DNA from 3 places in the Streptomyces sp. NPDC014995 genome. Region 2 is predicted to be linked to each of the others. Evidence: riboswitches for the same ligand, from Rfam matches in the RefSeq annotation. Region 2 holds a riboswitch; each other region holds the start of a gene.

Region 1 (7,355 bases), on a different contig from region 2:
CCGCCCACCGCACCGACCTGATCACCGACCGGGTGCGGACGGTCAACCGGCTTCGCGACGTGCTCACGGGCATGTTTCCCGCCCTGGAGCGGGCCTTCGACTACTCGGCCCGCAAGGGTGCACTGGTCCTGCTGACCGGCTGCCAGACACCGGCCGCTCTCCGTCGACGCGGCTTGGCCCGCCTGACGTCTTGGCTGGTCAATCGAGGTGTCCGCGACGCGGACAGTGTGGCCGCCGCGGCCGTGGAAGCGGCCCACGCACAGCAGACGGCGCTGCCCGGCGAGGACGCCGCCGCACAGATCGTCGCCGACCTGGCCACGCAACCGGCCCCCGCCGGCACCCAGACCGGCGGCATCCGCCTCCACAAGGAGGACGGCGCCGCGCTGTGGGCGTTCGGGGCGACGGAGACCAGGGTCAGGGTCGTCGAGTACCTCAGGAGTCGTACGGGGCGACGACCCGGACACCCTGATCGGCGTGCCCGGGGCGGTGTGACCTCAGCAGACGGACATGGTGTTGAAGTCGTACGTCGCCGCGTTCGGGAACACGGTGATGACGTTGGGGTTGGCAGGGGCGCGGTACGTACCCACGTTGGGCCCCGTGAAACGGACTTGGGCTCCGCCCGTCTGGTTGTTGAGCACGGAGAGCGCGTCGATGAAGTTCGAGAGCGACCGCGTTCCGCACCTGTACAGGTGGAAGATGCTCTGCTTGCCGTCGCCCTGACCGACCGAGACACAGGCGATCCCTGATGCCAAGGCGCAAATCTTGAGCGCCCTGTCAGCATCGTCACCACCTTGTATGTCCCGCTGCACCCACTCGCCGTCGTACAGGGGGGAGATCCCCGGCGTCCACGCGGTGGCGGCGGCCTGTGCCGGTGCCTGCGCGGCCAGCGGAAGAAGGAACGCGGCGATCAGCGTCGCGACCGTCGCAGCCGCTCGTTTTCTCAGTCCCATGGGGTCTCCTCTGTGGTCGTAACCGACGACTCGAACCGTAGACCGCACCAGGGACGTCGTGGCCCTGACAGCTATCAGGGTGGGGGCGCTCGGGATGCGTCCGAGGCAGGGGCTGCGGAGCCCCGTTACCTTCTTCGTGGCCTCGCAAGGAGGCTCCCGGCCTTCGGCCCCGGTATGACTTGCGCCCCCAGTCGAGATGATCGAAAAGGTGGTGTCGCCGGTGCCGGAGGCATTGGCAGACCGCTGATTAGAGGCACGAGCGCCAATCCCTCAACCGGGTACGGCAGTCTCTTCGTAACGTGGATGCCGGCACGCTGATGCCGCAGGTGAGGCCGGGGAACAGGCGAGGGCGGGAGTGACGGTCGTGACGGGCGAAACAGACATCAGCGTCTATCTAGGGCTGGATGTCGGCAAGGGCGAACATCACGCCGCCGCCGTCAATCGCGCTGGGAAAAACCCCCTTCATCTGCTTCTTTTTCCGAGTCTGCTGTCGCGCCTTCTTCGCCACTAAACCCCCTGGGTGATGTCTCGGTATAGCACTGCGGAGCATGGCGGAGGGGACTGACATCGAGCAGTTGATGTAGCAGATCCTGCATCCGATGTGCTATGTCGCTGGGATCCGCGGTTGGCCTCGCTGATCAGCGAGACCGTGAGCAGTTGGCTGTTCTGCGGAACGAGCGTGTGTGGCCGCGTCCTGGCCGGATCGCCCCCTTGTGCGCCCTTCGTGTGCGTGTCACACAGTTCTGAGGCGGGACCTGGGGGAGGGAGCACTGCATGTCGGTGTTGGGTGGCTATCCGGTAGGGCCGTCGGCCTGGGCCGTCGAGCGGTTCGGGCGGCATGCCGGCGCGCTTGCCGCTGCGGTCCCGGTGCAACTGGCCAAGGCACACGGGAAAGCTCATGCCGCGCACCTCGCTGCGGGACTGAAGAAGCGGAGTCCGTACGGTGTCGCCCTAGCAGGGCTGGTGCGCGAGAACCTGGCGGAGACGGCGCGTGAGCTGGGGGAAGCCGTTCGAGACGTGCGCGGGTACGAGTATGCGGTGATCAATGATCACGCACTCTTCCCGTTCCGGTACGCGGACAGGCCGAGGCCCCTGGACCGAGCCCGGCTGCCGGCCAACGCGTCGCCCACTCGGCACCGGCTGTTCCGGGCGCACGGGCCGCAGCCTCCGGAAGGCTTGTTCGACGTCGATGAGGACCTGGCGACCGAGGAGTATCTGGGGCTGCACGAGGTGTTCGAGGAGCTGGGAGCTTCCACCAGGCTGGTCTGTGTGTTCTTCACGGCCGACGTCGAAAACGGCATCCATGCCATCCACTGGGGGGACGCCCACCTCGAGCCCGACCGCACCTTCACATGGCCCTACAAGGAGCAGCTCCCGGTCGCTCCCGTGCAGATGGAGTGATGGGTGGTGGCGTCGCTGTCTGGACACGGCGAGTCGGAGGCTGGCTGAGCCCTGGGCCGTCCCTGGGCCGTCCGAGGCCGACCAACGCTGACAGACGCCGCCCACGGGTGACCACCCCCACCCCGCTCTGGCCTGGGGTCCCGGAGATGATCTGCCACACTGGACGTGTTATGCCTGCACCCGGAGAACTCACTTTCGTCGCCCCCCGCGGAGCCAAGAAGCCGCCGCGGCATCTCGCCGACCTCTCGCCCGCCGAGCGGAAGGAGGCGGTGGCGGAGATCGGTGAGAAGCCGTTCCGGGCGAAGCAGTTGTCGCAGCACTACTTCGCGCGGTACGCGCACGACCCGGCGGAGTGGACCGACATCCCCGCCGGAGCGCGCGGGAAGCTGCGTGAGGCGCTGCTGCCCGATCTGATGACGGTCGTCCGGCATCTGTCGACCGACCAGGGCACCACCCGCAAGACGCTGTGGCGGCTGTTCGACGGGACGCTGGTCGAGTCGGTGCTCATGCGGTATCCGGACCGGGTCACCATGTGCATCAGCTCGCAGGCGGGGTGCGGGATGAACTGCCCCTTCTGCGCGACCGGGCAGGCGGGGCTCGACCGGAACCTGTCGACCGCCGAGATCGTCCACCAGATCGTGGACGGGATGCGGGCGCTCAGGGACGGGGAGGTCCCGGGCGGGCCGGCCCGGCTGTCCAACATCGTCTTCATGGGCATGGGCGAGCCCCTCGCCAACTACAAGCGGGTCGTCGGCGCGATCCGCGCCCTCACCGACCCGACGCCGGACGGGCTCGGGCTGTCGCAGCGCGGGATCACCGTGTCGACCGTCGGGCTGGTGCCGGCCATCCACCGGTTCTCCGACGAGGGCTTCAAGTGCCGGCTCGCGATCTCGCTGCACGCCCCGGACGACGAGCTGCGCGACACCCTCGTCCCGGTGAACACCCGGTGGAAGGTGCGCGAGGTGCTCGACGCCGGCTTCGAGTACGCCGAGAGGTCCGGGCGGCGGCTGTCCATCGAGTACGCCCTGATCCGTGACATCAACGACCAGGCCTGGCGGGGAGACCGACTCGGACGGCTGCTCAAGGGCCGGCCGGTGCACGTCAACCTGATCCCGCTCAACCCGACCCCGGGCTCGAAGTGGACCGCTTCCCGGCCCGAGGACGAGAAGGCGTTCGTCGAGGCCATCGCGGCGCACGGGGTACCCGTCACCGTCCGGGACACCCGTGGCCAGGAGATCGACGGGGCGTGTGGTCAGCTCGCCGCCACCGAGCGGTAGTCTGACCGGCGTAAGCACCACCATCGGTATTCAGACACCTTCATATTCCGACAGGGGAGCGCCACAGCGCTGAGAGTGCGGCAACCGGGCCGCAGACCCTCTGAACCTCGCCCAGGTCATTCTGGGTAGGGAGTTCGGTCATCACTCGAGCTGTTGCGCCCTGCCCGGGCACCCCCCCGCGGGTCCCGGGCAGGGCCGCGTCTCTTCCTGGTCACCTCCAGGAGGAATCCAGTGCACACCAGGACGTTCATGGCCGCGGCCGTCGGCCTCGGTCTCGTCACGCTGTCCGCGTGCGGTGCGTCGTCGTCCGACGACACGGGATCGAGCGGCGGCTCCCGGACCGTCACCCTCGTCAGCCACGACTCGTGGGCCGTCTCCAAGAGCGTGCTCGCGGACTTCGAGAAGCGGTCCGGCTACAAGGTCAAGGTCCTCAAGGACGGCGACGCCGGGCAGGCCGTCAACAAGGCCGTCCTCACCAAGGACAACCCGCAGGGCGACGTCTTCTTCGGCGTCGACAACACGCTCCTGTCGCGGGCCCTCGACAACGGGCTGTTCCAGTCGTACGAGGCCAAGGGGCTCGACCAGGTCGACACCCGGTACCAGCTCGACGCGGCAAAGCACCGGGTCACGCCCGTCGACTACGGCGACATCTGCGTCAACTACGACAAGAAGTACTTCGCCGACCACAAGCTGGCCCCGCCCGCCTCCTTCGACGACCTGGTCAAGCCCGCCTACAAGAACCTCCTGGTCACCGAGAACGCCTCCACCTCCTCGCCCGGCCTCGGCTTCCTGCTTGGCACCGCCGCCCGGTACGGCGACGACGCGTGGCAGGACTACTGGAAGAAGCTCAAGGCCAACGGCGTGAAGGTGGTCGACGGCTGGGAGCAGGCGTACAACGAGGAGTTCTCCGGGTCGGCAGGCGGCAGGAAGGCCGGGGCGGACCGGCCGCTCGTCGTCTCCTACGCCTCCTCGCCGCCCGCCGAGGTCATCTACGGCGACCCGAAGCCGACGACCGCCCCGACCGGTGTCGCGACCGGCACCTGCTTCCGGCAGATCGAGTTCGCCGGGCTGCTGAGCAACGCGGAGAACAGCGCGGGCGGCAAGGCGCTGATCGACTTCCTGATCTCGAAGGAGTTCCAGGAGGACATGCCGCTCAACATGTTCGTCTACCCGGTGGTGAAGGGCGCGGCCGTGCCCGTCGAGTTCACCCGGTACGGGCCCGCCGCCGAGGACCCCGAGACCATGGACCCGGCGAAGATCGCCGCCGACCGTGACGACTGGGTCAAGTCGTGGACCTCGCTCGTACTGAAGTAGGGGCCACCCGACGCGGGAGCGCGGCGCGGCTGGGGCTCATGGTCCTGCCCGTCGCGTTCTTCGGGGTCTTCTTCGCCTATCCCGTCGCCGCGATCGTCTCGCGCGGGCTCCGGGCCGACGGGGTCTGGCACTTCGGGCGGCTCTGGGACGTGCTCGGACAGTCCGGCATCCGGCACGTCCTGTGGTTCACCACCTGGCAGGCGCTCGCCTCCACCGCGCTGACCCTCCTGCTCGCCCTGCCCGCCGCGTACGTCTTCGCCCGCTTCGCCTTCCCCGGCAAGCAGGTGCTGCGGGCGGTCGTGACCGTCCCGTTCGTGCTGCCGACGGTCGTCGTCGGTACGGCGTTCCTGGCCCTCGTCGGACGCGGCGGGCTGCTCGACGAGCTGTGGGGCGTACGGCTGGACACCACGGTGTGGGCGATCCTGCTCGCGCACGTCTTCTTCAACTACGCGGTCGTCGTGCGGACGGTGGGCGGGCTGTGGGCGCAGCTCGACCCGCGGCAGGAGGAGGCGGCGCGGATTCTGGGCGCGTCACCCTTCCGCGCCTGGCGTCAGGTCACGCTCCCGGCCCTGGCGCCCGCCGTGGCGGCGGCCACGCTCATGGTCTTCCTCTTCACCTTCACCTCGTTCGGCGTGGTCCAGATCCTCGGCGGGCCGACCTTCTCGACCCTGGAGGTCGAGATCTACCGGCAGACCTCGGAGATCTTCGACCTGTCCACGGCGGCCGTCCTGACGATCGTGCAGTTCGCGGCCGTCGGCGCGATCCTCGCCGTGCACGCCTGGACCGTACGGCGGCGGGAGACCGCGCTGCGGCTGGTGGACGCCTCCGTGACGGCGCGACGGCCGCGCGGGGCCGGGCAGTGGGGGCTGCTGGCCGGTGTCCTGGTCACCGTCGCCGTGCTGCTCCTGATGCCGCTCGCGGTGCTCGTGCAACGTTCGCTGGACGCGCCCGACCTCGCCTACTACCGGGCGCTGACCAGCGACGACGGCAACGTCTTCCTCGTCCCGCCGATCGACGCGATCGGCAACTCCCTGGAGTACGCCCTCGCCGCCACGGCCATCGCCGTGCTGGTCGGCGGGGCGGCGGCCGCGGCCCTGACCCGGCGCGACGCCGGACGCTTCGTCCGCGGCTTCGACGCGCTGCTGATGCTGCCGCTGGGCGTCTCCGCCGTGACCGTCGGCTTCGGCTTCCTGATCGCGCTCGACGAGCCCCCGCTGGACCTGCGCGGCACCTGGATCCTGGTGCCGCTGGCGCAGGCGCTGGTCGGCGTCCCCTTCGTCGTACGGACCATGCTGCCCGTGCTGCGGGCGGTGGACGTACGGCTGCGGGAGGCGGCGGCCGTGCTGGGGGCGTCGCCCTGGCGGGTGTGGCGGGAGGTGGACCTGCCGATGGTGCGGCGGGCGCTGCTCGTCGCGGCCGGGTTCGCCTTCGCGGTGTCGCTCGGGGAGTTCGGGGCGACGGTGTTCATCGCACGGCCCGACAACCCGACGCTGCCCGTCGCGGTGGCGCGGCTCCTCGGCCGGGCCGGTGAGCTCAACTACGGGCAGGCGATGGCCCTTTCCACGATTCTGATGCTGGTGTGCGCGGTGGCCCTGCTGGTGCTGGAGCGGCTGCGGACCGACCGGACGGGAGAGTTCTGATGCTGCTGCGGCTCGAGGGTGCGACCGTGCGGTTCGGCGGGCGGGCGGTGCTCGACGCCGTCGACCTCGCCGTCGCCGGGCACGAGGTGGTGTGCGTGCTCGGGCCGAGCGGCAGCGGCAAGTCGACCTTGCTGCGGGCGGTGGCCGGGCTGCAACCCCTCGACGCCGGGCGGGTGGTGCTCGACGGGCGCGACCAGGCGGGGGTGCCCGCGCACAAGCGGGAGCTCGGGCTGATGTTCCAGGACCATCAGCTGTTCCCGCAGCGGGACGTGGGCGGCAACGTGGCCTTCGGGCTGCGCATGCACGGCGTTCCCAGGCGGCACCAGGACGAGCGGGTACGGGAGTTGCTGGACCTCGTCGGGCTGCCGGGCGCCGCCGGCCGGGCCGTCGCCTCGCTCTCCGGCGGTGAGCAGCAGCGGGTCGCGCTGGCCCGCGCGCTCGCGCCCCGGCCCCGGCTGCTGATGCTGGACGAGCCGCTCGGGCAGCTCGACCGGTCGCTGCGGGAGCGGCTGGTCGTCGAACTCCGCGAGTTGTTCGGGCGGTTGGGCACCACCGTGCTCGCGGTCACCCACGACCAGGGCGAGGCGTTCGCGCTCGCCGACCGGGTGGTGGTGATGCGGGACGGGCGGATCGCCCAGTCCGGTACGCCTCTCGAGGTGTGGCAGCGGCCGGCGGACGCGTTCGTGGCGCGCTTCCTCGGCTTCGACAACGTGGTGGAGGCGAGCGTCGCCGGGGAGGCCGCGGACACGCCGTGGGGCAAGGTGCCGGTGCCG
Region 2 (7,355 bases):
CCCGACTCCTTGATGAGCCGGACGAGCTCGGCGGCGTAGGTGAGGCCCCGGGGGTGCGGCACCCACTCGCCCATGGGGTCGCCGGGCGGGTCGCCGCGCACGGCGAGCATGTTGCGGATCCCGGCGTCGGCGTACTGGCCGATGATGTTGCGCAGCTCGGCGATGGAGTGGTCGACGGCCGTGAGGTGGGCGACCGGGGTGAGGGTGGTGTCGGCGACGATCTGCTCCGTCTCCTTGACCGTGGTCGCCCGGGTGGAACCGCCGGCGCCGTAGGTCACCGAGACGAAGTCGGGTGCCACCGCCTCGACCCTGCGAAGGGCATCCCACAGACTCCGCTCGCCCTTGGGGGTCTTCGGCGCGTAGAACTCGAACGAGTACGTCGTCTTGCCGGTGGCCAGGATGTCACGCACGGTGCGGGCGCGGTCTGTCCTGGTGGATGCGGTTCCGAGGGCCATACCCGCAGGTTAGCCAGGGGTCGGCGGTCACCCAACCAGATCCCGGGCATTTGCCCGATTTGTCGATTTACTGTCCATCCTTTGGACAGCATGCGGGAGCCGGGGAGCGGCCGGGCTCAGACCCGACCAGGTCCGCTCGGGCTTGGCTCAGGCCCGGCTCAGGCCTGGCTCAGCCGCTTCGCGAACTCCGTCGCAGCGGCGCCCGGGTCCTCCGCCTCCGTGATCGCCCGGACGACCACGACCCGGCGGGCGCCCGCCTCCAGCACCTCGTCGAGGTTGGTGAGGTCGATGCCGCCGATGGCGAACCAGGGACGGTCGGTGCCGAGGGACGCGGTGTGACGGACCAGGTCGAGGCCGGGGGCGGGGCGGCCGGGCTTGGTGGGGGTGGGCCAGCAGGGACCGGTGCAGAAGTAGTCCACGCCCTCCTGGACGGCGGCGGCCTCCGCCTCCGCCACGGAGTGCGTGGAGCGGCCCATGAGGACGTGGTCGCCGAGGATGGCACGGGCCGCGGGGACCGGCAGATCGCCCTGGCCGAGGTGGAGGACGTCGGAGCCGGCGGCATGGGCCACGTCCGCGCGGTCGTTGACCGCGAGCAGCTTGCCGTGGCGGGCGCAGGCGTCGGCGAACACCTTCAGGTGGTCCAGTTCCTCGGCCGCCTCCATACCCTTGTCGCGCAGCTGGACGATGTCGACGCCGCCCGCGAGGACCGCGTCCAGGAACTCCGGGAGGTCGCCCTGGCGCTTACGGGCGTCCGTGCAGAGGTAGAGGCGGGCGTCGGCGAGTCGGGCGCGGGCGGTGTCGGGCATGCGTGGGTCCCCCCGGGGCGGTGGTGTACGACCGTGGCGGTGCGGGCCACGGTCGTACACCGGGCGGTTGTTCGAATCAGCGGGTCAGACGGCGAGCGCCTGGGCGCGGCGCTTCACCTCCGTGCCACGATTCTCGCTCAGGGCCTGCGCCGGCGTACCGGGCAGGGACGGGTCGGGGGTGAAGAGCCACTCGAGCATCTCTTCGTCCGTGAAGCCGTCGTCCCGCAGCAGCGTCAGGGTGCCGGACAGCCCCTTGACGACCTTGTCCCCGTCGATGAAGGCGGCGGGCACGTGCAGCGCGCGGTTCTCGCCACGGCGTACGGCGATGAGCTGGCCCTCCTTGACCAGCTGCCGGACGCGCGTCACCTCGACGCCGAGCATTTCGGCGATGTCGGGCAGCGTGAGCCAGGCGGGGACGAGAGCATCGATCTTTGCGTCAATCTCGGTCACGGGAACAAGCCTGCCATCTGCCACTGACAGTCGGAAGCCGGGTCGCTCCGGCGGGGCCTGATCGGCAAGGCGTTCGGATCGGACCGTCACCGCTTTCCGCCCGGCTCCTCACACCCGGATCAGGCCGCCACCGCATCCCACCCGGCTCCTCCGGCCTCGGATCGGGCTGCCACCGCCCTCCGCCCGGCTCCTCCCACCCCAAGTCAGGCCGTCGCCGCCTTCAACGGTCTCGCCGGGTCCACGAGCAGCCGCGGGTTCATCGGTGTGCCCGCCTCGATCAGCCGGCGTCCCTGGGCGAGGTCGCGCGGGCGGCCCACCGCGAGGAGGGCGACGAGACGGTCCTCGCGCAGCCAGCAGACCGTCCAGGCCGGTCCGGACGGGTCGCCGCGCCACAGGGTGGTGTCGGCGCCGGTGTGGTGGCCGGCGTACTGGACGAAGCGGCCGAACTGCTCGGACCAGAAGTACGGGACCGGGTCGTAGACCGCCGGGGGCTCGCCGGTGGTCTCGGCGAGGATGTTCGCGGCGACCGTGCGCGGGCCCTGGAGGGCGTTGTCCCAGTGGTGGACGAGGAGCCGCTCGCCGTACCGTCCCGACGGGAAGGAGGCGCAGTCGCCGACCGCGTACACGTCCGGCGCGGAGGTGCGCAGGTGGGCGTCGGCCACGACCTCGCCGTGCGTGCCCAGCTCGATGCCGGAGCCGGCCAGCCAGGCCGTGGCGGGGCGGGCGCCGATGCCGACCACGACGGCGTCGGCGGGCAGCCGCGAGCCGTCGTCGAGGACGACCGCGCCGGGCTCGACGCGCTCCACGCGCGCGCCGGTGCGCAGTTCGGTGCCGCTGTCGGCGTACCAGGCGGCCATCGGGGCGGCGACCTCGGCGGGCAGGGCGCCGGCCAGCGGCCGGTCGGCGGCCTCGACGACGGTGACCGCGCAGCCCGCCTCGCGCGCGGCCGTGGCGAACTCGGCGCCGATCCAGCCGGCGCCGACGACCACGATGTCGTGCTGCCGGGCGAGCACGGGCCGCAGCCGTTCGGCGTCGTCCAGGGTGCGCAGCAGGTGGACGCCGGGCACGCCCTCGGCGCCGGGCAGCCGGATCGGTTCGGCGCCGGTGGCGAGGACGAGGACGTCGTACGGGACGGGCCCGGCCTCGGTGTCCAGCTCGTGGTCGGCGGTGCGTACGCCGAGGGCCTCGCTGCCCAGCCGTAGTCCGATGTCGAGGCTCTCGAAGTCGACGTCGAAGGCCGAGCCCTCCGCCTTGCCGAGCAGGACGGCCTTGGACAGTGGGGGCCGGTCGTAGGGCTGGTGGGGTTCGGCCCCGATCAGGGTCACCGTGCCGGTGAAGCCCTGTTCGCGCAGCGCGACCGCGGTCTGCACCCCGGCCATGCCCGCGCCGACGACGACCACGCGCCGCCCGGGTGCCCTGCCTTCTTCCTGCGTCTGCTCACTCACCTGATCACCTTAGACAACTGACGAATCGTCAGTCAGCCGTCGTGCTCCGTGACCTGCTCCACAACGCTCGTCCCGCTGCCCGGCCGCGACTCCCACTCCCACGTCTCGTCGAGGCGCACCCGGCCGTCGGGCAGTTCCACGACCGTCGAGACGCAGTGTCCGCAGGACGTCGTCCCGTCCTGCCCGAGCTGCACGTACCGGAAGTCGAGCCGGTCTCCTTCCCGCGTACCCACCAGGTGCCCGCGCACGACGTCGCCACCCGCGTAGTCGGCCCAGATCACGCCGTCCCGCTCGTGGTACGCGAAGCGGGTGCGGGTGCCGACCTGGCCGGGCGCCTGGTCGGCGACGGGGGCGAGGACGAGACCGTCGAGCGAACGGGGCACAGGCGGAGGCTCCCTTACTGAGTGGTGCGGGGGCGGGCTAGGGTGGCCAACGTAGAGCACTCGCGGGAGCCCGGACGCACCGGGCTGAGAGGGAGGCTGGCGGCCTCCGACCGTACGAACCTGATCCGGGTCATGCCGGCGAAGGGAGGGGCTGGACGCCCATGTCCTCACGTACGTCAGACGTCCTCGTCATCGGGGGCGGCATCATCGGGCTCGTCACGGCGTGGCGGGCCGCGCAGCGCGGGTTCGCCACGGCGGTGGTGGACCCCGAACCGGGTGGCGGGGCCGCGCAGGTGGCGGCCGGGATGCTGGCCGCCGTCACGGAACTGCACTACGGCGAGCAGACGCTGCTCGGCCTGAACCTCGCGTCGGCCCGCCGCTATCCGGACTTCGCGGCCGAGCTGACCGGGCTCACCGGCCACGACCTCGGCTACCGTCGCTCGGGCACGCTCGCGGTCGCGCTGGACGCCGACGACCGCGCCCATCTACGGGAACTGCACGCCCTGCAACGGCAGTCGGGGCTGGAGTCGGAGTGGCTGTCCGGGCGGGAGTGCCGGCGCCTGGAGCCGATGCTCGCGCCGGGGGTGCGCGGTGGGCTGCGGGTGGACGGCGACCACCAGATCGATCCGCGGCGGCTGGCGGGCGCGCTCGTGGCCGCGTGCGAGCGGGTGGGCGTGGTCTTCCACCGGACCTGGGCCGAACGGCTGTCCGTGGTGGCCGGCCGGGCCGCCGGGGTCCTCACGCGCGCGGGTACGGCGCTGGGCGCCGGGCAGGTGGTGCTCGCGGCCGGCAGTCTCAGCGGACGGCTCGCCGGTGTGCCGGACGAGGTGCTGCCGCCGGTGCGGCCGGTGAAGGGGCAGGTGCTGCGGCTGCACGTGCCCCAGCGGTACGCGCCGTTCCTGAACCGGACGGTACGGGCCGTGGTCCGCGGCAGCCAGGTGTACCTGGTGCCGCGGGAGAACGGCGAGCTGGTCGTCGGCGCGACCAGTGAGGAGCTGGGCTGGGACACGACGGTGACGGCGGGCGGCGTGTACGAGCTGCTGCGGGACGCGCACGAGCTGGTGCCCGGGATCACCGAGCTGCCGTTGACGGAGACCCGCGCGGGCCTGCGCCCGGGATCGCCGGACAACGGGCCGCTGCTCGGGCCGACCGAGCTGGACGGATTGCTGCTGGCGACCGGGCACTACCGCAACGGCGTGCTGCTCACGCCCGTGACCGGCGACGCGATGGCGCATGTGCTGGCCACCGGTGAACTCCCCGACGAGGCCCGTCCCTTCACACCCCGGCGCTTCGGCGCCGCCGCACTCTCGGAGCAGCCCGCATGAACATCTCCGTCAACGGGGAATCCCGGGAGGTCGCTCCCGGTACGGCCCTCGACGCCGTCGTACGGTCCCTCACCGCGGCGCCCTCCGGAGTGGCCGCCGCCCTCAACGAGACCGTCGTCCCGCGCGCGCGGTGGTCCGCCACGGCCCTCTCCGAGGGGGACCGTGTGGAAGTCCTCACGGCCGTCCAGGGAGGCTGAGCCATGGCCGACGATCCCTTCGTCCTCGGCGGTACGACCTTCTCGTCCCGTCTGATCATGGGTACGGGCGGTGCGCCCAGCCTGGACGTGCTGGAGCGGGCGCTGGTCGCCTCCGGGACCGAGCTGACCACCGTCGCGATGCGGCGGGTCGACCCCTCGGTGCACGGGTCCGTGCTGTCGGTGCTGGAGCGGCTCGGGATCCGGGTGCTGCCGAACACGGCGGGGTGCTTCACCGCCGGGGAGGCCGTCCTGACGGCGCGCCTCGCGCGGGAGGCGTTGGGGACGGATCTGGTCAAGCTGGAGGTCATCGCCGACGAGCGGACCCTGCTGCCGGACCCGGTCGAGCTGCTCGACGCCGCCGAGACGCTGGTCGACGACGGGTTCACGGTGTTGCCGTACACCAACGACGATCCCGTGCTGGCGCGGAAGCTGGAGGACGTGGGGTGTGCGGCGGTGATGCCGCTGGGGTCGCCGATCGGATCGGGGCTCGGGATCCGCAACCCGCACAACTTCCAGCTGATCGTCGAGCACGCGCGCGTGCCGGTGATCCTGGACGCGGGGGCCGGTACGGCGTCGGATGTGGCACTGGCGATGGAGCTGGGGTGTGCGGGGGTGATGCTGGCGTCGGCGGTGACGCGGGCGCAGGACCCCGAGCGGATGGCGCTGGCCATGCGGGCGGGCGTGGAGGCGGGGAGGCTGGCCCGGCTGGCGGGTCGGATTCCGCGTCGTCACTTCGCCGAGGCGTCGTCTCCCGCGGAGGGCCTGGCGGCGCTGGACCCGGAGCGTCCCGCGTTCTGACCCGGCGCCCCGGCCCCCTCCCCCGGAGGGCGGAACACCATCGGCGGCTCCCGCGCCGTGCCACGCGGCTGCCACGCCGTGCTGCCCGACAGCCGTGTCGTGCTCCCGCCAGCCGCGCACGGCGCGCGCCCTGCCCGGCGACAGCCCTGTCGCGCTCCGCTGCGCAGGAGCGCAGGGCAGCCCTGGCACGCTCCCCTCGGTACACAACCCGCCCCGGCTCCTCCTCCCCACCCCGCGGCGCCCGCCTCGCGCCACCCGCCCCAAGTCACAGCTCCGCTGCAGTCCCGCGCCGATCAGGGTGGACGAGGTGGGGGTGTCCGTGGGGGCTCGTACACTCGCGTGCGTGGACACGACCCTTCAGGACCCTCTGGTCGGGCAGGTGCTCGACGGGCGTTATCGCGTGGACGCGCGGATCGCGGTCGGCGGCATGGCCACGGTCTACCGGGCCGTGGACACCCGACTCGACCGGGTCCTCGCGCTCAAGGTGATGCACCCGACGCTCGCGACCGACGCCTCGTTCGTGGAGCGCTTCATCCGGGAGGCGAAGTCCGTCGCGCGCCTGGCGCACCCGAATGTCGTGCAGGTGTTCGACCAGGGGACGGACGGGTCGTACGTCTACCTCGCCATGGAGTACGTCGCCGGCTGCACCCTGCGGGACGTGCTGCGCGAGCGCGGGGCGCTGCAGCCGCGGGCCGCGCTGGACATTCTGGAGCCGGTGCTCGCCGCGCTCGGTGCCGCGCACCGGGCCGGGTTCGTGCACCGGGACATGAAGCCCGAGAACGTGCTGATAGGGGACGACGGACGGGTCAAGGTCGCCGACTTCGGGCTCGTGCGGTCCGTGGACACCGTCACCAGCACCACCGGTGCCGTCCTCGGCACCGTCGCGTATCTCGCGCCCGAGCAGCTCGAGCAGGGCACCTCGGACGCGCGCGTGGACGTGTACGCGTGCGGGGTCGTGCTCTACGAGATGCTCACCGGGGACAAGCCGCACGACGGGGACTCCCCCGCCATCGTGCTGTACAAGCACCTGCACGAGGACGTGCCCCCGCCCTCGGCCGCCGTGCCCGGTCTGCCGTACGAGCTGGACGACCTGGTCGCCTCGGCCACCGCCCGCACCCCCGACGTCCGGCCGTACGACGCCGTGGCCCTGCTCGCGCAGGCGCGGGAGGCGCGTGCCGCGCTGGGCGAGGAGCAGTTGGACGCACTGCCGCCGCAGGCCCGCTCCGCGGAGCACGACAACGCCGGGGACCGCACGAGTGTGATTCCCCGCTCACTGACCGTGCCCCGGCCGCTGCCGGTCAACGAGGACGAGGAACCCGCGGGCGGGGACGCGCTGAACCAGACCTCCCGGTTCGAGGCGGAGCCTCCGCTGCCGCCCCGGCGCCGTTCCGGACCGCCCCGCCGCGGGCTGCTCGCGATCGTCACCGCCGTCCTGCTGGTGCTCGGTCTCGGCGCGGGCGTCTGGTACATCAACTCCGGCCAGTTCACCAAGGTGC
Region 3 (7,355 bases), on a different contig from region 2:
CCGGCCGGGGTCGCCCACAAGTTCCACCACATCAGCGAGGACCTGCGGGTCGTGGTCGTGTTCTCGCCACCCGAGGGCTGATCGTCTCCGCCCGGGAGGTGATGCGCCGCCTCGAGATTCCCTAGGGGACCGGTCAGGGGAGGACAAGGGGTGCGAGGCCCCCGTACGCACATGCTTCGGACCTAGCATCGACGGCAGAACACCAGAAGGATCCGGCCCGCCAGAGGTGCCGGACACCGGAGCGAACGAGGACAGGGACGAGGACAAGGGCGATGCGAGAGATCTTTGCGGGACTGCCGTGGTGGGTGAAGTGGGTGGCGGTGCCGGTCATCGCCCTGGTCGTGTTCGGCGGACTGATAGCCAGTGTCGTCGGCTTCGTGATCGGCCTGCTCTTCAAACTGCTGGTCTTCGTGGCGCTGGTCGGCGGACTGATCTACGTCGTACGGAAGTTCACGTCGAGTTCCTCCTCGCGCGGCGACTGGTGAACGATGCCCGGGACCGGTGATCGGTAACAGGTATCGCCGGTTCCCTCGGCCGGGGGAAGTTTCCCGCAGGGCCCGTCCGTGAGCGGTGGCGGACGGTTAAAGTCCGGAACCCGACGTGGGGACGAGCCCCGCGAGCGGTCTTTCCCCCTCCCGTGTTCCCCGCACGGACCGCCCTCTCGCGCTTCGGGAGTGACCCTTGGCCACCGTTGACACCGCCTCAGCGGAACCGTACGCACCCCCCGCCCGCCCCTGTTCCACCACGCCCCCGCTCCAGCGCCCGCCGGGTGCCGGCGTCCCGGAACAGCCGCAGCCCGCGACCACGCTCATCGGTTCCGTGCAGCGTGCGATGCGCCTGCTGGAGAGGGTCGCCGAGCACGCCTGCGGGGCTCCGGCCAAGCAACTGGCCCGCGAGACCGGCCTCGCGCTCCCCACGGCGTACCACCTGCTGCGCACGCTGGTGCACGAGGGCTATCTCCACCGGGACAAAGGGTTGTTCTTCCTCGGTGAGGCGGCCGAGCGGCTGGGCAGCAGCGGAGCGGCGCAGAAACGTCGCAGCACGGTCGTCGACATCCTGGCCCACTGGCGTGATGCGATCGGTGCTCCCGTGTACTACGCCGTGTACCGCGAGGGCGAGATCGAGGTCATGTGTGTCGCCGACTCCCCGGGCAATCCGGCGGTCGAGGAATGGGCCGACTTCCGTGAGACGGGGCATGCGCACGCCGTCGGCCAGTGCCTGCTGTCCCAGCTCGACGAGGAGTCCCGCCGCGACCACCTGGACCGCTACCCCGTGCAGTCCCTCACCCCGTACACGGTCCGCGACGACCACACCCTGCTGCGGCGGCTGGACCGCGTACGGCGGACGGAGACGGTCGTCGAACGGCAGGAGTACGCGCTGGGCGCGGTCTGCGCCGCGATCCCCGTCACCGTGGGCACGACGGCCGCCACCATCGCCATCTCCCTCCCCGCCCACCAGGCCGATCGGCTGATGCCGACGGCCCGGCAACTGCAGGACGAGGCCGGGCGGATGCTGGGATCACTCGCGATCTCTATCAGTATCTGAAAACTCACTCCTTGTGATCTGTTGTGTACTTTCAGCAAGATGCCATGCAATGTGAGGGGTTCATTCCCAGCCATTCGACGGCCATGACGGGGTAAGGCGATGCGCGAGTCCGTGCAAGTAGTACAGGCAGAGGTCATGATGAGCTTTCTCGTCTCCGAGGAGCTCTCGTTCCGCATCCCGGTGGAGCTGGGCTACGAGACCTGCGATCCCTACGCCGTACGCCTCACCTTTCACCTGCCCGGTGATGCCCCGGTGACCTGGGCCTTCGGTCGGGAGCTGCTCATCGACGGGGTGGGCAGACCGTGCGGTGAGGGAGATGTGCGGGTCTCGCCGGTCGACCCGGATGCACTGAGCGAGGTCCTGATCCGGCTCCAGGTCGGGAGCGACCAGGCGGTGTTCCGCTCCTCGGCGGCACCGCTCGTGGCCTTCCTCGACCGCACCGACAAGCTGGTGCCGTTGGGCCAGGAGGGTGCGCTCGCCGACTTCGACGCCCATCTCGACGAGGCGCTGGACCGGATCCTGGCGGAGGAGCAGAGCGCCGGCTGAGGGGTGCGGCGGCGAACGGTGGCGGAACGCTTCGGCAGGGGTGGGGCTGTGCAGGAACGCTTCTTCTGAGCGGCGGCGGTGCCCCGAACCCGCCCTGGCGCCGGGCCTCCGAGCAAGAGGGAGGTCCCGGCCCCGACACCGCGCTGCCGAGGATCGAGGAGGCGCCGATTTGCCGTGGGAGTGCGCCAAGCGCCGGACGTGCGGGCCGCACCAGCGATCGTGCAGGCCGCACAACGATCGCAGGCCGCACAGCGATCGCAGGCTGCCTAGCGATCGTGCGGGCCGGTCGTCGGTACCGGCTCGCACGCACGCCGCGTCAGCGCTTGCGTCGCCTGCCGCGACCGCCTCGGGCCGCCTGCGGCGCCGGGCCTGCCGTACCGGCCGGCGTCGCCCCCGGTGCCCCCTCCGGGGCCGTCCCGGTCGCCGTACCGGGCTGCGGTCGGTCGGCCGAGACCACCAGGGCCGCCAGGGCCGTGGTCACCGGCACCGACGCGACCAGCCCGATCGAGCCCACCAGCGTGCGCACGATCTCCTCGGCGACCAACTCGCTGTTGGCGACCGTACCGACGCTGCTCTGGGCGATCGAGAAGAGCAGCAGCAGCGGCAACGCGGCGCCGGCGTAGGCGAGGACGAGCGTGTTCACCACGGACGCGATGTGGTCGCGGCCGATCCGGATGCCGGCCCGGTACAGCCCGCGCCAGCCCATCGACGGGTTGGCCTCGTGCAGTTCCCAGACCGCCGACGTCTGGGTGACCGTCACGTCGTCGAGGACACCGAGTGAGCCGATGATGATGCCGGCGAGCAGCAGACCGCTCATGTCGATCGACGGATACAGGCCGTGGATGAGACCGGTGTTGTCGTCCGTGTTGCCGGTCAGCGCGGCCCAGTCGATGAACCACGAGCCGAGGACGCCGATCAGCAACAGGGAGATGAGCGTCCCGAGGACCGCGACCGAGGTGCGGGCCGAGAGGCCATGACACAGATAGAGCGCGATCAGCATGATCGCACTCGACCCCACCACCGCCACGACCAGTGGGTTCGAGCCCTGAAGGATCGCGGGCAGGATGAAGAAGTTCAGGATCAGGAAGCTGATGGTCAGCGCGACCAGCGCCATGACGCCCCGCAGCCGCCCGACGACCACGACGGCGACGGCGAAGATGGCGGCGAGCAGTCCCAGGGGAACGCGGCGGTTCACGTCGGTGACCGAGTACTGCAGGTCCTTCGGCGCGGAGGGCTCGTAGGCGACCACGACCTCCTGGCCCTCGCGCAACTGCCGTGACTGGTCCGGCTGCACGATCTCGGTGAACGTACGGCCCTTGTCGTTGCCGGTGTCCACCCGGATGGTGGCCCGCTTGCAGGTGCCGTTCGCCTGCTGCTGGGCGGAGGAGCCCTCGGCCGTGGAGGTGTCGCCGGTCGGGGTGTCGCCCGAGGCGTTCACCGACGAGCAGCTCACGCTCACGACCTCGGTGACTGTCGCGTGCTGGGTCTGCCGGTCGAAGCCGACTCCCGTTCGCTCGTGCGGCGGGGCACCGCCGGGCCACAGCACGACCAGCCCGGCCAGCACGGCCACGGCGAAGGGGATGAGGACGGCCGCGATGACCTTGCGCAGGTGCTGGGAGACGGGAGCGGCCGGGCCGTGACCATGGCTGTGCGAGTGCCCGTGCCCACCGCCGGAACCCGGGCCGTTGCCCCCACCGGGGCCCGGGCCGTTGCCGCCACCGGGACCCGGGCCATGCCCACCGCTGTGTCCGTCGCCGGGGCCGTGTCCGTGCCCGTGTCCGTGGCCACCGTCCTGCCCACCACCAGGACCGCGCTCGCCCCCACCGGGGCCTCGCCCGGCGCCACTGGAGCCGTACTCACCATCACCGAACCCATGCCCGGCGCCACGGGAGCCGCGCTCCCCGCCACCGGACCCGGGTCCGCCATACCCGCCGCCCGGCTGCTGATCGCCGTCACGCCTCTGCGCACCGCCGAAGCCAGGGCGACCGCCGCCGTATCCAGGACCCTGGGGCCGGCCGCTGCCGGCGAAATCGCGATCGTCTCCAGGGCCAGGACCAGGACCAAGACCAGAGCCAGGACTGGCACCGGGACCGGCATCGGGGCCATGGCCGCGGCTGCGGCCGGTGCCGGAGCTGGGGCCGTGGCCGCCTCCGGCACCCGTTCCGCGGGGCGGCTCGGGCGGTGGGTACGGGGGATGGTGTGTCGTGGTCACCGACCGATCATCGCAAGAACGACCGGGGCCCCCTGTTCACCGCGCCCGAATTGCCGCTAGCGTGGGGTCAACCTTTGCACACGCGGGAGCTCGGAGCACCGGGCTGAGAGGGCGCTGACCTCCGTCTTCGCGATGTTTCACGTGGAACGTCACCGGAATCGAGTGATGTTTCACATGAAACGTCGGCAGACGGTAGCCGCTGCGTCGACCGCTGAACCTGTTACCGGGTAATGCCGGCGTAGGGAGTAGGTCTCATGACCAACAAGGACGCACGCACGCCTGCCTCCACGCAGATCTCCACGGAGATCTCCGCCAACGGGGAGGCCGGGAAGTCCATCGGCTGGCACAAGGCGTATGTCGAGGGCGCACGCCCCGACCTGCGGGTGCCGGTCCGTCAGGTGCACCTCACCAACGGGCAGTCGGTCACGCTGTACGACACGTCCGGTCCGTACACCGATCCGCTCGTCGAGACCGACGTCCGCAGGGGCCTGCCGCCGCTGCGGGAGAACTGGATCATCGCCCGCGGCGACACCGAGGAGTACGCGGGCCGCCCCGTCCGTCCCGAGGACGACGGCATCAAGCACACCGCACCGCGCGGTGGGCTGCGCAACCTCGACGCCGTTTTCCCCGGGCGGCCTCGTCTGCCGCGCCGGAGCCGCGACGGCAAGGCGGTCACCCAGCTCGCGTACGCACGCCGGGGCGAGATCACGCCCGAGATGGAGTACGTGGCCATCCGGGAGAACGTGTCGCCCGAGGTGGTCCGCGAGGAGATCGCGGCAGGCCGGGCGGTCCTGCCCGCGAACGTCAACCACCCGGAGATCGAGCCGATGATCATCGGCAAGCGGTTCCTGGTGAAGGTCAACGCCAATATCGGCAACTCCGCCGTCACCTCCTCCATCGAGGAGGAGGTCGAGAAGATGACCTGGGCGACCCGCTGGGGTGCCGACACGGTCATGGACCTGTCCACCGGTCGCAACATCCACACCACTCGCGAGTGGGTGCTGCGCAACTCCCCCGTCCCCATCGGCACCGTGCCGCTCTACCAGGCCCTCGAGAAGGTCGACGGCAGGGCCGAGGAGCTGACCTGGGAGATCTACAAGGACACGGTCATCGAGCAGGCCGAGCAGGGCGTGGACTACATGACGGTCCACGCGGGCGTGCGTCTGCCGTACGTCCCGCTGACGGCGAACCGCAAGACCGGCATCGTCTCGCGTGGCGGCTCGATCATGGCGGCGTGGTGCCTGGCCCACCACAAGGAATCGTTCCTCTACGAGAACTTCGAGGAACTCTGCGAGATCCTCGCCGCCTACGACGTCACGTACTCGCTCGGGGACGGTCTGCGGCCCGGTTCGATCGCGGACGCCAATGACGAGGCGCAGTTCGCGGAGTTGCGCACGCTCGGGGAACTCAACCGGATCGCGAAGCGTTTCCATGTTCAGACGATGATCGAGGGCCCGGGACATGTCCCGATGCACAAGATCAAGGAGAACATCGACCTTCAGCAGGAGATCTGCGATGAAGCTCCGTTCTATACGCTCGGTCCGCTGACGACGGACGTCGCGCCGGCGTACGACCACATCACCTCCGGCATCGGTGCCGCGATGATCGCCTGGTGGGGCACGGCCATGCTCTGCTACGTCACGCCCAAGGAACATCTGGGCCTGCCCAACCGTGACGACGTCAAGACCGGCGTCATCACCTACAAGATCGCCGCCCACGCAGCCGACCTCGCCAAGGGGCACCCCGGTGCGCAGGAATGGGACGACGCGCTGTCCGACGCCCGCTTCGAGTTCCGCTGGGAGGACCAGTTCAACCTGGCCCTCGACCCGGACACGGCCCGTGAGTTCCACGACGAGACACTGCCGGCGGAGCCGGCCAAGACCGCTCACTTCTGCTCGATGTGCGGGCCGAAGTTCTGCTCGATGAAGATCTCCCAGGACATCCGCCGCGAACACGGCGGAACGCGCACGGAGATCGAGGAGGGGATGGCCCAGAAGTCGAAGGAGTTCGCGGCGGCGGGCAACCGGGTGTATCTGCCGTTGGCGGACTGACACCCACCCGCGTCGGTCCACCGGCTCGTGTCGGCCCGTCGGCTGCCGCCCACCCGGGGCGGGCTCGTCGGCGCGTCGGTCCGGGGTGGTGCTCTCCGGTTCCGGTGAGCCGAGGCGAGCGCCGCCCCTGTGCCCACGGCGACCGACCCGGGGCGTCGCGGGCACGCCCATCGCGTGCCGGCGGTGAGGTCCGGCCCGCCCGGCCCGTCCCCGGCCCGTTCAGTCCGCCCGGCCCGTTCGGCTCATTCGGCCCGTCCGGTCCGTCCGGTCCGTCCAGCCGTCCGGCCTCCCAAGAGGCTTGCTCGTGGGGCGTGGGTCGGCAGACTGGCCCCATGACAGCGCGATCCATGAGCAAGGGCGCCAATCTGCCGGTCGACGCGTCGGCCGTGCGCGTCGAGATCAGCTGGGCCGAGAGGGCCGGTGGGCCGGACGTCGACGCGTCGGCACTGTTGTTGACCGCGGCCGGGAGGGTGCGCGACGACGGCGACTTCGTCTTCTACAACCAGCCGCGGCATGCCTCCGATGCCGTGACCCACCTGGGGAAGCGCAGTGACGCCGGTGTCACGACGGACGCGGTGGAGGTGGACCTGCGGGCGCTGGAGAGTGCGGTCGCGCGTGTGGAGCTGTGTGCGTCGGCGGACGGGGGCACCTTCGGGCAGGTGAATGGTCTGACACTGAGGCTGCTCGACTCGGGGAGCCTGGCCGAGCTGGCGCGCTTCGAGATGCAGGGGGAGACGGAGACTGCGTTCATCGGCGGCGAGTTGTACCTGCGCGAGGGGAGGTGGAAGTTCCGGGCGGTCGGACAGGGGTACGCCTCCGGGCTCGCGGGACTGGCCACCGACTTCGGCATCACCGTCGATGACGAACCGTCAGAGACGGTCGCTCCCCAGGCAACGGTCACCTCCCCGGCGACGGCCCTCGCCCCGGCACCGTATCCCCAGGCACCGCCCGTCCACCCTGCCCCGCCGGTTTCCCCTCCGGCTCAGGCACCTGCCGGTCCT

Evidence for each region. Region 2 has a riboswitch for thiamine pyrophosphate ahead of thiO (glycine oxidase ThiO). Riboswitches for the same ligand answer to the same signal wherever they lie in the genome.
Region 1: another riboswitch for thiamine pyrophosphate. It lies ahead of ACF1A1_RS22500 (thiamine ABC transporter substrate binding subunit); the one in region 2 lies ahead of thiO (glycine oxidase ThiO).
Region 3: another riboswitch for thiamine pyrophosphate. It lies ahead of thiC (phosphomethylpyrimidine synthase ThiC); the one in region 2 lies ahead of thiO (glycine oxidase ThiO).

What each region holds. Positions count from the first base shown of each region.
Region 1 is NZ_JBIBVX010000011.1:125,408-132,762, reverse strand. Features, by position in the region: partial or broken gene ACF1A1_RS22515 (IS110 family transposase) at 1-356, shown strand, start outside; gene ACF1A1_RS22510 (hypothetical protein) at 1,725-2,351, shown strand; gene rlmN (23S rRNA (adenine(2503)-C(2))-methyltransferase RlmN) at 2,522-3,628, shown strand; TPP riboswitch at 3,671-3,778, shown strand; gene ACF1A1_RS22500 (thiamine ABC transporter substrate binding subunit) at 3,860-4,942, shown strand; gene ACF1A1_RS22495 (ABC transporter permease) at 4,981-6,582, shown strand; gene ACF1A1_RS22490 (ABC transporter ATP-binding protein) at 6,582-7,355, shown strand, end outside.
Region 2 is NZ_JBIBVX010000001.1:429,203-436,557, forward strand. Features, by position in the region: gene metF (methylenetetrahydrofolate reductase [NAD(P)H]) at 1-455, opposite strand, end outside; gene thiE (thiamine phosphate synthase) at 614-1,261, opposite strand; gene ACF1A1_RS01945 (Rv2175c family DNA-binding protein) at 1,346-1,711, opposite strand; gene ACF1A1_RS01950 (NAD(P)/FAD-dependent oxidoreductase) at 1,915-3,156, opposite strand; gene ACF1A1_RS01955 (hypothetical protein) at 3,189-3,539, opposite strand; TPP riboswitch at 3,592-3,703, shown strand; gene thiO (glycine oxidase ThiO) at 3,701-4,864, shown strand; gene thiS (sulfur carrier protein ThiS) at 4,861-5,061, shown strand; gene ACF1A1_RS01970 (thiazole synthase) at 5,065-5,859, shown strand; gene pknB (Stk1 family PASTA domain-containing Ser/Thr kinase) at 6,203-7,355, shown strand, end outside.
Region 3 is NZ_JBIBVX010000002.1:214,430-221,784, reverse strand. Features, by position in the region: gene ACF1A1_RS05395 (cupin domain-containing protein) at 1-81, shown strand, start outside; gene ACF1A1_RS05390 (DUF5326 family protein) at 273-485, shown strand; gene ACF1A1_RS05385 (IclR family transcriptional regulator) at 682-1,545, shown strand; gene ACF1A1_RS05380 (SsgA family sporulation/cell division regulator) at 1,645-2,091, shown strand; gene ACF1A1_RS05375 (YibE/F family protein) at 2,408-4,303, opposite strand; TPP riboswitch at 4,376-4,565, shown strand; gene thiC (phosphomethylpyrimidine synthase ThiC) at 4,558-6,354, shown strand; gene ACF1A1_RS05365 (VWA domain-containing protein) at 6,687-7,355, shown strand, end outside.